Thioclava sp. GXIMD2076: one gene and its partner. The main gene of each other region encodes a partner of the protein of the gene in region 2 in a complex. Links are inferred from orthologs where the notes say so. Each region holds a gene or a part of one and is shown on either strand. Other genes may lie near its edges. The genes, in order: WDB91_RS08430 and dnaN.

Evidence for each region.
Region 1: the proteins of dnaN (region 2) and WDB91_RS08430 are in contact, whole or in part, in a cryo-EM structure (PDB 8GIZ), measured with the Escherichia coli proteins. The link is inferred for Thioclava sp. GXIMD2076 from one-to-one orthologs.

Annotation. Positions count from the first base shown.
Region 1 is NZ_CP149932.1:1,695,314-1,703,954, reverse strand. The notes cover bases 3,561-6,494. They hold WDB91_RS08430 (DNA polymerase III subunit delta'), read left to right. Parts: upstream 3,561-4,430; coding sequence 4,431-5,558; downstream 5,559-6,494. Other genes in these bases: WDB91_RS08420 (MBL fold metallo-hydrolase), read left to right, coding at 6,390-6,494; WDB91_RS08425 (TatD family hydrolase), read left to right, coding at 5,581-6,393; tmk (dTMP kinase), read left to right, coding at 3,802-4,431; WDB91_RS08440 (D-alanyl-D-alanine carboxypeptidase family protein), read left to right, coding at 3,561-3,792. Outside these bases: WDB91_RS08450 (PAS domain-containing methyl-accepting chemotaxis protein), read left to right, coding at 1-1,430; WDB91_RS08445 (SPOR domain-containing protein), read left to right, coding at 1,717-2,601; more of WDB91_RS08440, read left to right, coding at 2,611-3,560; more of WDB91_RS08420, read left to right, coding at 6,495-7,196; WDB91_RS08415 (AEC family transporter), read left to right, coding at 7,196-8,143; map (type I methionyl aminopeptidase), read right to left, coding at 8,168-8,641. UniProt on the Escherichia coli protein: Part of the beta sliding clamp loading complex, which hydrolyzes ATP to load the beta clamp onto primed DNA to form the DNA replication pre-initiation complex.
Region 2 is NZ_CP149932.1:674,551-680,807, reverse strand. Bases 3,449-6,257 are described here. They hold dnaN (DNA polymerase III subunit beta), read right to left. Parts: upstream 5,508-6,257; coding sequence 4,389-5,507; downstream 3,449-4,388. Other genes in these bases: dnaA (chromosomal replication initiator protein DnaA), read right to left, coding at 5,651-6,257; recF (DNA replication/repair protein RecF), read right to left, coding at 3,449-4,361. Also shown: gyrB (DNA topoisomerase (ATP-hydrolyzing) subunit B), read right to left, coding at 1-2,139; WDB91_RS03340 (LysE family translocator), read right to left, coding at 2,244-2,864; WDB91_RS03335 (VOC family protein), read right to left, coding at 2,872-3,309; more of recF, read right to left, coding at 3,306-3,448. UniProt on the Escherichia coli protein: Confers DNA tethering and processivity to DNA polymerases and other proteins. Acts as a clamp, forming a ring around DNA (a reaction catalyzed by the clamp-loading complex) which diffuses in an ATP-independent manner freely and bidirectionally along dsDNA.

The DNA of each region.
Region 1 (8,641 bases), 1.0 Mb from region 2 along the record:
TCAAGCGCCGGACCAAAGCGGGCCGCGACATCTGGCTGAATGCAAGCTATAACCCGGTCACCGACAGCCGCGGCACGGTGATCGGCGTGACCAATATCGCCAATGACATCACGGAGGACAAGCAGAAGACGATGGATGCCGAAGGGCAGATCGCCGCGCTTGGCCGCTCGCAGGCGGTGATCGAATTCACCCCCGAGGGCAAGATCCTGACCGCCAACGCCCTCTTCCTCGAGGCGCTCGGCTATTCCCTGCCCGAGATCAAGGGCCAGCATCACCGTATTTTTGTGGCCGAGGCCGAACGCGCCAGCAGCGCCTACACGCTCTTCTGGCAGAAGCTGGCCGAGGGCACCTTCCAGCAGGCCGAATACCGGCGCATCCGCAAGGATGGCCGCGATATCTGGATCCAGGCCAGCTACAACCCGATCCTCGACGAGGCCGGTAACGTGGTAAAGGTGGTGAAATTCGCCACCGACATCACCCTGCGCAAGGCCGCCATCGCGGATTTCCAGCAGGTGGTGACGGCGTTGAACCAGGGGGATCTGACTCGGCGTATCACGGTGGAGGTGCCGCGCGACCTCGAAGGGCTGCGCGACGATATGAACAGCTCGCTCGACCAGATCGCGACGCTGATCGGCGGCATCGTGGACAGCGCGAACTCCCTGCGCGCCGAGACCGGAAATCTGGCGGAGGCAGGCACCAAGCTGGGCCAGCGCACCGAGGCACAGGCGGCCTCGCTCGAGGAATCGGCGGCTGCCATCAACCAGCTGGCAGCCTCGGTCAAAAGCTCGGCCGACGGGGCGAAAGCGGCCGAACAATCGGTCGGCGGGGCGCGGGTGCGTGCCGAGAACGGGCGCCAGATCGTGGAAGACACAATCGTTGCGATGAATGCCATCGCCCAGAGTTCGCAGGCGATCTCGCGCATCACCTCGGTGATCGAGGATATCGCTTTCCAGACCAATCTTCTAGCGCTCAATGCCGGTGTGGAGGCCGCGCGGGCGGGCGAGACAGGACGCGGATTTGCCGTGGTGGCCTCGGAAGTGCGGGCATTGGCGCAGCGCTCCTCGGATGCGGCACAGGAAATCGCCGATCTGATCTCGACCTCCGAGCGCCATGTGAATTCCGGTGTGTCACTGGTCAACCAGTCGGGGCAGTCGCTGCAGGAAATCCAGGATGTCGTGATCTCCCTCGATCAGGTGGTGCGCGACATCGCAAACTCTGCCGTCGAGCAATCGACCGGCCTGCACGAGATCCAGACGGCGGTGAACCAGCTCGATCAGGTGACCCAGCAGAACGCGGCCATGTTCGAGGAAGCTTCGGCCACCACGGCCGCGCTGCAGACGCTGGCCGAGACGCTCGCAAGCGAGAGCGCCAAATTCACGCTCGAGGCAGAGCACGCCGCCTGCGCGATGCCGCAGCGTCTGGCGGGCTGACCCCCGCCTCCGTCGCCCGAATACAGACAAGGGAAAATGCCCGAAAACGGGGGCGCGGACCATAGCGGGTCCGCGCCCTCACGTTTTTCTGAGGCATCGCCAGCAATCTGCCGCCAATCGCATGTGCCGAGGTGCTTTCCTTGAACGGAATTGACCGTTACACTCACGTCAAACGATCCGTCCGAAAGAGACGGGCAACCGAGGCATAATAATCACGACCCCGCAGGGCGTGCATGTTCGGGCAGACGGGATCTCCTTGTCTTGCCTTGCGAATGGGAAGGGCAGAATGCACAGACGACTATCTCCGGTGATCATCATGTTCGGCGCGGGTCTCTCGCTTGCGGCCTGCCAGACCACGGGTCTGCCCTTCGGCAAGAAGGACCCCGATGAGGGCGCGGTCACCGAGCAGACCTCGGCCCGTCTGGTCGAGCGCGATGTCGAAGCGCCCCAGGTCTTTTCCGTTACCGAAGACGGCCTCTGGGATGGCCGCCCCTCGCTGGGCGGTGTCTGGGTCGCGCATCCGAGCGTGAAAGATCCCGAGCGGGTCATCATCCGTAACACCGCCAACGGAAAATTCGTGATCGGCGCGCTCTTCCGCCGCGAACGCGAGAATCCGGGCCCCAAGCTTCAGGTCTCCTCGGATGCGGCCGATGCGCTGGGAATGCTGGCAGGCGCCCCTGCCAAACTCTCGGTCGTGGCCCTGCGCCGTCAGGAAGCGGCACCCGAGGGCGCCGAACCTGCCCCCGAGGCAGAGGTCGTGGCCGCCTCCGACGCGATGGCGCCCGAGAAGATCGCCACCGGTGCCCTGCCTGCCGCGGCGCCCGCAGCAAAGGCACCCGCGCAGGCATCTGCGGCCGCAACAGCGGAGCCCAAGAAACCCGCAGCGAAACCCGCTCCCAAGGCTCCGGCCCCTGCCCTGCAGCCCTCTGCGGCCAAACCCACCGGCCTGTTGGTCCAGATCGGGATCTTCTCGGTAAAAGCCAATGCCGAGCAGGTCACCCAGACCCTGTCCAAATCCGGTGTGGTTGCGCAGACCATCGAGGAAAACTGGCAAGACAAGAAATTCTGGCGAGTGGTGGCGGGCCCTGCTGCCTCGCAATCCGACCGCAACACGTTGCTGACGAAAATCAAGGGGCTGGGCTTCAAAGACGCCTTTGCCGTCTCGAAATAAGGAAGAAAGATGAAACGTCTCGCCCACCGGATCGCGGCCCTGTGCCTGACCATCGCTGCGGCTGTGCCGTTTGCGGCCCACAAGGCCCATGCGTTTGACACCTCAGCCTCGGCGGCTTGGGTCTATGATGTCACCACCAAGACGGTGCTGATGTCGAAAAATGCGGATATCCCTCTGCCGCCCGCCTCCATGTCGAAGCTGATGACGCTGGATCTGCTGTTCGAGGCGCTGCGCGACGGGCGGGTGACGATGGATACCACCTTCAGCGTCTCGGCCCATGCGCAATCGATGGGCGGCTCGACGATGTTCCTCAACACGATGGACCGCCCGACCGTGGGCGAGCTGATCCACGGGATTATCATCAACTCGGGCAATGATGCCTGCGTGGTGGTGGCCGAGGGGCTCGCCGGATCCGAACGCGCCTTTGCCGAGCAGATGACCGAGCGTGCCCATCAGCTGGGTATGAAGAACTCGATGTTTGCCAATGCCTCGGGCTGGCCCGATCCGGGACAGCGCATGTCCACCCATGATCTGGGCATTCTGGCGACGCGCATCATCACCGAATTCCCCGAATATTATAAGTTCTTCGGCATGACGAACTTCAACTACAAGGACCGCGCTCCGGCCAATGCCGAGAACCGCAACCCGCTTCTGGATATCAAGGCCGCCGACTGGACGGCGGATGGCATGAAGACTGGCCATACGCAGGAAGCGGGCTACGGGCTGGTGGGCTCGGCCCATATGGGCGACCGCCGGATCGTCTTCGTGCTGGCGGGCATGGATTCCGAAGCCGCCCGCCGTCAGGAGGCGGAGGCGGTTGCCAACTGGGCCTTTCGCCAGTTCGTTATGAAAAAGGTCGTCACCAGCGGCACGCAGATTGCATCGGCCCCCGTCTGGCTGGGCTCGAAATCGCAGGTGTCCATGGTGCCCGCCGAGGATCTCGATCTGCTGGTCCCCGCCACCTCGCAAGACACTATTACCGCCGTGGCCAATTATACCGGTCCGCTCGATGCACCGATTGCCAAGGGCGACAAGCTGGGTGATCTGGTCATCACCATCCCCGGCATCGACAAGCCCAAGACCGTCGATCTGGTCGCGGGCGAAGATATTGCCGAGGGGGGTTTCATGATCCGCGTAAAAACGGCATTGTCGCGGCTGACCGCAAAGGCCCTAGAGGCCGCAAACAGCTAAGGGATTCTGATGTTCATCAGTTTCGAGGGTATCGACGGGTCGGGCAAATCGACCCAGGCCCGACTTCTGGCAGAGGCTCTTCGCAAGGAGGGCCTCGATGTCGTTCTGACGCGCGAGCCGGGCGGCTCGACGGGGGCAGAAGAGATCCGCGCCCTCGTGCTGCAGGGCGAGCCTGACCGCTGGTCGGCCCATACCGAATTGCTGTTATTCACCGCAGCGCGTCGCGACCACATGGAGCGTGTGATCACCCCCGCCCTCGAGGCCGGAAAAGTGGTGATCTGCGACCGTTTCGCCGATAGCACCCGCATGTATCAGGGCCTCTCGCGCGGTGATATCCGTGGCCTTGTGGACCGGCTGCATGACATGATGATCGGGCGCGAACCCGACCTGACCTTCCTCATCGATATCGACCCCGCCGTCGGACTGGCGCGCGCCAAGGGACGGCAGGGCATCGAGGAACGCTTCGAGGATTTCGGGCTCGATCTGCAAAAGAAAATGCGCGCGGGGTTCATCGACCTCTCGCATGACTATCCCGACCGGTTCCGCACGATCAATGGCGGGCGCGACCCCGAACTGGTGGCCGCCGACGTGCTACGTTACACCCGCGAGATGGCCGCCGAGCTGCAGAAAGGCGCCTGATGGCTCCGCGTTCCGCCAAGACCGAACCGGGCCTGCCCGATCCCTCCTGCATCGACGGGGCGCCCCATCCACGTGTGGCCGAGAGCGTGTTCGGGCAAACCCGCGCCGAGGCCGAGTTTCTGGAAGCCTTCCGCGCAGGGCGTCTGCATCACGGCTGGCTGCTGACCGGCCCCCGCGGCATCGGCAAGGCGTCTTTCGCATGGCGGATCGCCAAATTCCTGATGTCGCAGCCCGCGCCCGGCGGCATGTTCGCCCCCGAGCCGCCGCAAACGCTGGACACCGATCCCGACCATCCCGTGGTGCGGCGGATCATGGCGGGCTCGGAACCCGGTGTATTCGAGCTGAAGCGTGGCCCCAATGCCACCGGCTCGGCGCTCAGCCAGGATATCCGCGTGGACCGTGTGCGCGAGATGCGCAGTTTCCTGCATCTGTCGGCCAGCGATGGCGGACCGCGCGTGGTGATCGTCGATTGCGCCGACGAGATGAACACGCAGGCCGCCAATGCGCTCCTGAAGCTTCTGGAAGAGCCGCCCGAGCGGGTGACCTTCCTCATGGTCTCCCACCAGCCTGCGGGGCTTTTGCCCACTATCCGCTCGCGCTGCCGCGAGCTACGGCTCCATGCGCTCGAGCCCGAGGCCATGGCGCAGGCGCTGGGTCAGGCAGAGGCGATGGATCCCGATGTGGATATGATGGCACTGTCGGCGCTATCGGCAGGCTCCGTGGGTGAGGCGATCCGGTTGATAAACCTGGGCGGCCTCGAGACCTATGCCCAGATCGTGGATCTCATGGCCACCCTGCCCCGCCTCGACCGGCCCAAGGCGCTGGCACTGGCCGAGAGCTTTGCGGGCAAACAGAATGCCGAGCGGTTCGAGCTGGCGCTGGGGCTTGTGGATCTGTTCATGGCACGGCTGGCCCGCGCCGGTGTTATGGGGCCCCCTCATCCCGAAGGGGCGGCGGGCGAGGCCAAGCTGATGGCGCGACTATCGCCCGATCCGCTGGCAGCGATGAAATGGGCAGCACTGCACCAAGAACTTGGCACCCGTGCACGCCATGGGCGGGCGGTGAACCTTGACCCTGCCGCGCTGGTGGTCGATATGGTTCTTAAATTGACAGCGGCGGCCGCCTAAGCCGTCCGGAAAGAGAGGCAAAGTGGCCCGCGAGACCGATATTCCGCAAATTACCGACAGCCACTGCCATCTGGATTTCGACAGTTTCGACGAGGATCGCGATCAGGTCATTGCCCGCGCGATCGAGGCAGGCGTCAGCCGGATGGTCACCATCTGCACAAGGCTGAAAAACGAACCCCAAGTCCGCGCGATTGCCGAGACCTATGATCAGGTGTTCTACGCCGCAGGCACCCATCCGATGAGCGCGGCCGAAGAGCCGATGGCCTCGGTCGAGGAGCTGGTGGCACTGGCCCGGCACCCGAAATTCGTCGGGCTTGGCGAGAGCGGGCTCGATTACCATTATTCGGCCGATAGCGCCGAGGTGCAGAAGACTAGCCTGCGGATCCATATCGAGGCCGCGCAGGAGACCCAGCTGCCGCTCATCATCCATGCCCGCAATGCCGATGAGGATATGGCGAAGATCCTTGGCGAGGGCATGGCGCGGAAAACCTATCCTTGCGTGCTGCATTGTTTCTCCTCGGGGCCGGATCTGGCCAAGGCCGCGCTGGAGATGGGGATCTATCTGTCGATGTCGGGGATCGCGACCTTCCCCAAATCGCAAGAGATCCGCGATATTTTCGCCTCGGCCCCCGTGGACCGCATTCTGGTGGAAACCGACAGCCCCTATCTTGCGCCCAAGCCCCATCGCGGCAAGCGCAACGAACCCGCCTATACCGCCCATACCGCGCGTGTGGGCGCCGAGATCTTCGGCATGGATTATGCCGATTTCGCGGCCCAGACACAGACAAACTTCGACACGCTCTTTGCCAAGGCCGCGGCTTGGGGGCAGAAATGACCCTGCGCTTCACCATCCTTGGCTGTGGATCTTCAGGCGGCGTGCCGCGGCTGGGCGGACATTGGGGCGAGTGCGACCCCGCAAACCCCAAGAACACCCGTCGCCGCTGTTCCATGCTGGTCGAGCGCGTGGGCGAAAACGGCACGACCCGTGTGCTGATCGATACCGGCCCCGATATGCGCGCGCAGCTTCTGGATGCGGGCGTGGGCGAACTGGATGCGGTGATCTATACCCATTCGCATGCCGATCATATCCACGGGCTCGATGACCTGCGCCAGATCGTGTTCAATATGGGCCAGCGCCTGCCGGTCTGGGCCGATGCCGAGACCGCGGGGCGGCTGGTGAAGGCATTCGATTATGCTTTTGTCCAGCCCGAGGACAGCAATTACAAACCGATCTGCGAGCTGAACGAGATCACCGGCCCCTTCATTATCGAGGGTGCGGGCGGGCAGATTCCGCTGACGCCCTTCGAGGTAGATCACGGCAATATCAAGGCCTTAGGCTTCCGCATTGGCGGGCCGCAAGGTGGGCTTGCCTATCTCCCCGATGTCTCGGAGATTCCGCCTGTGGCATGGCCCTTCCTGCAGGATCTCGATATCTGGGTGCTGGACGGGCTGCGCCGCAAACCGCATCCGACCCATGCGCATCTGGCGCTGGCGCTTGAATGGATGGAACGTGCAGGCAACCGTCACGGGGTGATCACCAATATGCATATCGACCTCGATTACGACGCGGTCATGCAAGAGACCCCCGATCATGTCGTGCCTGCCTATGACGGCATGGTTCTGGAGATCCCTAGCTGATGAGCGCATTGATCGATGTCATCCTGCCGGTCTTCCTGATTGTGGGCCTTGGCTATCTGGCCGCCTGGAAAAAGCTGTTCTCGGACAGCGCCGTCGACGGGCTGATGCGGTTCGCGCAGAATTTCGCGGTGCCGGTGCTTCTGGCGCGGTCCATCGCCAAGCTGGATCTGGGCGCAAGCTTCGACTGGCGGCTGATGGTCAGTTTCTATGTGGGCGCGCTTCTCTCCTTCGGGCTGGGTATCCTCGGTTCGCGGATGATGGGACGCCGTCCCGACGAAGCGATTGCCATCGGCTTCTGCTGCCTGTTTTCCAACTCGCTGCTGCTCGGCATCCCGATCACCGAACGCGCCTATGGCGCCGATGCGCTGGCGGGCAATTTCGCGATCATCTCGATCCATTCCCCCTTCCTCTATACGGTGGGCATCCTGGCGATGGAGGCCACGCGCTCGGCGGGCACCGGCACCAGCCTTGCCCGGGTGGGGATCAATGCCCTCAAAGGTGTGATCCGCACGCCTCTGGTCATCGGCATCCTGTGCGGCCTGCTGATCAAGCTCGGCCAGTATGTCACCGGTCATGCACTACCGCATCCGATCTGGGAAGCCATGAATATGATGGCGGGCGCGGCTATTCCGGCGGCACTGTTCGGGCTGGGCGGCGTTCTGGTGCGCTACAAGCCCGAAGGAGACAGCCGCGCCATCGCGATGGTCTGCATCCTGTCGCTGATCGTGCATCCCGGCATCGCCTATCTGCTGGCGCGTTTCGGCTTCGGCCTGAATGTGGACCAGCTACGCTCGGTCGCGATGACGGCGGCCATGGCGCCGGGGGTCAATGCCTATCTCTTCGCCAATATCTATGGCGTGGGCAAACGGGTCTCGGCCTCGGCGGTGCTGGTGGGCACGGCACTCTCGACGCTGACCATCTGGTCATGGATCTCCTTCCTGCCATGATCTGCGGGCCCGTCGGCCAGACAGTCAGGCGGGCCGGCCACTGGACCCGTCGGGCACCGTGACGATGATCACGCCCTTCTCGGTCGCCACCACGGTATGCTCGTATTGCACGGTGGGGGCCGAGGGCTCGGCATAGAGCGTCCAGCCATCCTCGCCCGCATCGGCCCATTCTCCCCCCATCGACAGGAAGGGCTCGACCGTCAGCACCAGCCCTTTCTCGATAATCCGCTTCTCGCGTTTTTCGGTCCAGGTCGGGATTTCCTCGGGATATTCATGCAGCGAGGCGCCGACCCCGTGGCTTGCCAGATTGCGGATCAGCGTATAGCCGCGCGGTTTGGCAAAGCGCTCGATCGCCATGCCGATCCCGCCCAAAGGCTTACCGGCGGCCACCTCCCTCACCCCGATCTGCATCGCCTTCTTCCCGTCGCGGCAGAGCTGCTCGAGCATGGGGCGCATCTGCCCCACGCCAAAACTCGCGCCGTTATCGGCAAAGAATCC
Region 2 (6,257 bases):
GTAGATATCCTGTAGTGCCTTGGTATGCGTGCCCAGACGGCGGCTTTCGCCCGCGCGCATGACCTGACCATCCAGCGTCCGTACTTCCTCGACCCCGCGCAGGATACGGGTCAGGCGCAGGCCGTGATCCTGCGTCTGGCGACCCTGCCAGCCACGCTCGTATTCGAGTGCGACAAGATCCAGGCGGGCGGCCACGGCATCGGCGGTGCCTTGCGCATCATTGTCCAGAACGCCCGGAACCATCGCGCCCGCGATGGCGGCCTGCTCCAGAATATGGCGCGGATAATGGGTCGGGAAGGTACCTAGGATCCGCTTGATGACGCGGGCCTCCTCGACCACGCGCTGCAGGTCGTTGCCGACGATCTCCTCGCCCGTGCCGAGTTTCAGGACAGCGCCCTCAACCCCTTGGGCGATCAGGTAATCTTCCAGGGCATTCTGGTCCTTGAGGTAAACCTCGGACTTGCCGCGCGAGACCTTATAGAGCGGCGGCTGCGCGATATAGAGATAGCCACGTTCGATCAGCTCCGGCATCTGGCGGAAGAAGAATGTCAGCAGAAGGGTGCGGATATGGGCGCCGTCCACGTCCGCATCGGTCATGATGATGATCTTGTGGTAGCGTAGCTTGTCGATATTGAACTCGTCGCGACCGATACCGGTGCCGAGCGCGGTGATCAGCGTGCCGATCTGGTCGGAGGACAGCATCCGGTCGAACCGCGCGCGCTCGACATTGAGGATCTTGCCGCGCAGCGGCAGGACGGCCTGATTTTGTCGTGCGCGCCCCTGTTTGGCCGAGCCACCTGCCGAATCCCCCTCGACGAGGAAGACTTCGGAGAAGGCCGGATCCTTTTCCTGACAATCCGCCAGCTTGCCCGGAAGCGAGGCCACATCCATCGCCGTTTTCCGACGGGTCAGCTCGCGGGCCTTGCGCGCGGCCTCGCGGGCCAGCGCCGCCTCGACAATCTTGCCGACGATCTGACGGGCTTCGGCGGGATGCTCCTCGAACCATTCGCCAAGCTTCTCGTTCACGAGGTTTTCCACCGCGGGGCGCACCTCGGAGGAGACCAGCTTGTCTTTGGTCTGGCTGGAGAATTTCGGGTCCGGCACTTTGACCGACAGCACGCAGGTCAGGCCTTCGCGGGCATCGTCGCCGGTAAAGTTGACCTTTTCTTTCTTCGCGATCCCCGAGGATTGCGCGTAATTGTTGATCGTGCGGGTCAGCGCGCCACGGAAGCCCGCCATATGGGTGCCGCCATCGCGCTGGGGGATGTTGTTGGTGAAGGGCAGCACGGTCTCGTGATAGCTGTCATTCCACCACAGTGCCACCTCGACGCCGATCCCGTTGACCTCGCCCAGCATATAGACGGGGCTCTCCATCACGGGCGTCTTGGAACGGTCGAGATATTTGACGAATTCGCGCACGCCACCATCGTAATGCAGCTCGGTCTTCAGCGGCTCCGCGGGGCGTTCATCCTCGATGATGATACGCACGCCCGAGTTCAGGAAGGCCAGCTCGCGCAGGCGCTTTTCCAGCGTCTCGAAACTGTAGTTGAGATTCGAGAAGGTGCCCTCGGGGTCGGTTTCCTTGTTGGACGCAAGGAAGCGGACCTCGGTGCCACGTCCACCGACCTCGTCGCCCACGACATGCACATGCTCGACGCATTCGCCCTTCTCGAAGCGGGCTTTGTAGATCTTGTCGTTGCGCCAGACGGTCAGCTCGAGCCAGTCCGAGAGCGCGTTCACCACTGAAACGCCCACACCGTGCAGACCGCCCGAGACCTTGTAGGCATTGCCATCGGTATCGGTATTGTTGAACTTCCCGCCCGCATGCAGCTGGGTCATGATGACCTCTGCCGCCGAGACGCCTTCCTCGGCATGCATATCGACCGGAATTCCGCGCCCGTTATCGCGCACCGATACCGAGCTATCGGCGTGAATTTTTACATGGACATAGTCGGCATAATTGGCCAGCGCCTCGTCGATGCCGTTATCGACGACCTCATAGACCATGTGATGCAGGCCCGACCCGTCATCCGTATCCCCGATATACATGCCGGGGCGTTTCCGTACAGCTTCCAACCCCTTCAAAACCTTGATGGAATCGGCACCATATTCGGATTTCTTGACGTGTTCTTCGGTCATGCCTGCTCGTCCTTTTTTACGTCCCCGATTTATAGGGGTTTTGGGCCGCCATGTCACGCCTTAGCCACAGAATTCGGGGCTTTCTTGGCGATACGGGCGGCCTGTCAAATAAGGGCGATCAATACCGCTACGGCAAGCATGAGGCTGCCTGCGATGCGGTTCATGCGGGTCATGGCCGCGGGGCTGGAAATCAGTCTGCGAACGCGGCCGACAAAGGCGGCAAGGATCAGGTTTCCGATCATCGGGCAGAGCGCCGAGAGCAGGGCAATCACCGCGATATCGGCCGGGGTGATCGTGTCGAGCGCGAAGAAGCCCGGCACGACGCCCATATAGAACAGGATCGCCTTGGGGTTACCGAGGATTGCCACGACCCCCACAACAAACCCCGCCCAGCGTCCGGGCCGGGTCAGTTTGCTGTTTTGCGAGATCCCCGCCTTGGCATGGCGGATCAGCATCGCGCCCATAAAGGCGAACATCGCCGCAGCCACCCAGCGCAGGACCGTCAGGAAGCCCGCGACATGCTCTACAACCCAGCTCATGCCGACAAGAGCCAGCACGGACCAGAACGCATCGCCAAGCGCCACGCCCACGGCCAGCGGCCACGCTGCGGCAAAGCCGCCGGAGACGGTGCGTGCGAGCATCGCGAGCCAGACCGGTCCGGGGGTCAGGAAGATCACGAGAAGCGCGCCCGAATAGAACAGGGCCTGATGCAGCGTAATCGTCATGGCAGGGCTACTCGGTCGGGGGCAGCGTCAGGCTGCCATCTGCGGCCAGCGGCAAGAACGGATTCATTGCGACCTCCCAGACATGGCCGTCGGGATCGGACCAATAGCCGGAATATCCGCCCCAGAAGACCTTTTCGGGACGTTTGAGCGGCGTGGCACCTGCCGCGAGGGCTGCGGCAAAGGCTGCGTCCACCTCTGGCTCGGTGTCGAAATTCTGCGCCAGTGTCATGGCGCCCGTGCCAAGGGTCGCGCCCGCACGGCCTTGATCCTTGGCCAGATCATCGCGCCCGAAAAGCGCCAGACCCTGTCCGTGCATCTGGTAGAAAGCCACGCCGTCCTGCTGCGCCGCAGGCTCCCAGCCCAGCTGCGCGTAGAAGGCGCAGGAGGCGGCGAGATCGGTCACACCTAGCGTGATCAGGGTGATGCGCTGCACGGGATAGCTCATTCGACTTCCTCCAGAACCGAGGTCGCGGCCTCTTCCGAGACCTGAAGATAATGTCCGCGCGCGCCCAACGCGTCGAACAAAGCGCGTTCCGTGCCCGTCATGAAGACCTGTGCGTCGAGGGCGCAGATCTCGTCATAAAGGGCTGCGCGGCGGTTCGGGTCAAGATGGGCCGAGACCTCGTCGAGCAGGACGATGGCGGGCGCCCCCTCGATCGCGCGCGCATTGGCCAGCACCAAAGACAGCAGAAGCGCCTTCTGCTCTCCGGTCGAGACCTGATCGGCGGGCATCGCCTTGGCACTGTAGATCGCCGTCAGATCGGCCCGATGCGGCCCTTCCAGTGTGCGTCCGGCGGCCATATCGCGACGGCGCGTCTCGGCCCAGAACAGGGCGAGATCTGCGGTGTCATCGCCGGTAACCGACAGATCGGCCGCCGGAAATGCGGTCTGGGCCGCCGTTTGCGCCTGTGCGATCCGCGTAAGAGCGGCAGCGCGTGCGCCACGGATCTCGGTTGCGGCCTCGCTCATCCGCGCCTCCAGCACCTGATACCAATGCGGATCGCCCGCGCCGTCCTTCAAAAGTCTGTTCCGCTCGCGCATGGCCTTTTCGTAAGCCAGACTGGCCTCGGCATGATCGGGGAAGAAGGAAAGAGTGATCCGGTCCAGAAAACGTCGCCGCCCTTCGGGGGCCTCGATCCAGAGCCGGTCCATCGCGGGCACCAGCCACTGAATGCGCACCAGCCGCCCCAAAGCGGTCTGCGGCACAAGTTTTTCATCCACCCGCACCTGACGGGGCTGGGCGGGTGCGGCCTCGGTCTGCACCTCGTGGCCGGACAGTCGGGCGCGGATCTTCCAGCCGACATTTTCAGCACGGCGCATCAGGTCGGGGGCCTGCGCGCGGCGCAACCCCCGACCAGGCGATAAAAGCGAGATCGCCTCGAGGATATTGGTCTTGCCCGCACCATTGGCCCCGAAGATCGCAACAGGGCGCGTATCCGGCGCCAAAACGGCACGGCGATGCGACCGGAACTGATAGAGGCTCAGTTCCGATAGCATCGCGTTACTTCCCGTAAGAGGCTGATCTTAGACACGCATCGGCATGACGACATAGACCGCCGAGGTGTCGCCACCTTCGCGCATCAGGGTCGGGTCGCCCGAGGTGTTGAACATGAAGACCGCATTCTCGCGATCGACCTGATTGGCGATTTCCAGCAGGTATTTGGCGTTGAAGCCGATTTCCAGACGCTCGTCGGCATAGGCCACAACCAGCTCCTCCTCGGCGGCACCAGCATCGGGTGCGTTGACCGAGAGCACCAGCTTGTCGGCGTCCAGCGTCAGCTTGACGGCGCGCGAACGTTCAGACGAGACGGTGGCCACACGGTCCACAGCCTTGGCGAACTCGTTTGCATCTACTTCGAGACGGCGCGTATTGCCCATCGGGATCACGCGTGTGTAATCGGGGAAAGTGCCGTCGATAACCTTGGAGGTCAGGGTGATACGCGGGGTGGCAAACCGGACCTTGGTCTCCGAAACCGAGACCTCGATCAGCGTTTCGTCATCATCCAGAAGCTTGCGCAGCTCGCCCACGGTCTTGCGCGGCACGATCACGCCAGGCATGCCCTCGGCGCCTTGGGGCAGGGGGGCATCGATACGGGCCAGACGGTGACCATCGGTCGCCACGGCGCGCAGCATCTGGCCATCTTCGGCGGTGGCCACATGCAGATAGACGCCGTTCAGGTAGTAGCGGGTCTCCTCGGTCGAGATCGCAAAGCGCGATTTCTCGAAGAGACGTTTCAGCTCGCCCGCCTTGGCCGAGAAATTCGCGGTGTAATCCGAGCTGGCCATCACGGGGAAATCCTCGCGCGGCAAGGTCGCCAGCGTAAAGCTCGAGCGGCCCGCCTCGATCACCAGACGGCCCGAGGCAGGATCATCCATCAGTGTGACGAGCGCCCCGTCGGGCAGCTTGCGCACGATCTCGTGCAGCATCACGGCGGAGACAGTGGTGGCACCGGCCTTCTCGACCTGCGCGGGCGCACGGTCGACCACTTCGATATCGAGATCGGTGGCGCGGAAGGAGATCGTGCTGCCTTCGGCCTCGATCAGCACATTGGCCAGAATCGGGATCGTGTTGCGACGTTCGACAACCGATTGTGCTTGCGCGACGGCTTTCAACAGCTCTGCGCGTTCGATGCTGATCTTCATTTCAATCCCTCACGGCTGTCCGGACCGTGACGTTACCATCTAAGACACCGGACACAAGAATTTTCGCGACAATCTAACGCAAAGGCGGGCAGGTCAAGGGACCAGCCCGCTTTCACACAGATTTCGCTTGGTTTTCCCGGAAATCAGTTTTCCAGAAGGCGGCGCAGCAGATCGATATCCTCGGCCAGCTGGCGGTCATCGCCCTTCAACTCCTCGATCTTGCGGATACCATGCATGATGGTGGTGTGATCGCGGCCACCGAAGCGGCGCCCGATATCGGGAAGCGAGCGGGTGGTGAGCTGTTTGGACAGATACATCGCCACCTGACGCGGACGCGCGATGGTGCGCACGCGCTTGGGGCCGATCATATCCGCAAGACGGACATTGTAATGCTCGGCAACCTTGCGCTGGATCTCCTCGATGGTGACCTTGCGGTCCGAGGTGCGCAAGATATCGGTCAGACATTCCTGTGCCAGATCGAGCGTAATCTCGCGGCCGACCAGCGAGGCGAAGGCGAACAGACGCGTCAGCGCGCCCTCAAGCACACGCACGTTGGTCGAGATACGATGGGCGAGGAATTCCAGCACGCCATCGGCAATCATCAGGCCCGGATATTGCATCCGGTAATTTTCGGTCTTGGTCTGCAGGATGCCAAGGCGCAGCTCGTAATCGGTGGGATGGAGATCCACCACCAGCCCGCATTGCAGGCGCGATTTGATCCGTTCTTCCAGTTCCTTGATCTCGCCCGGC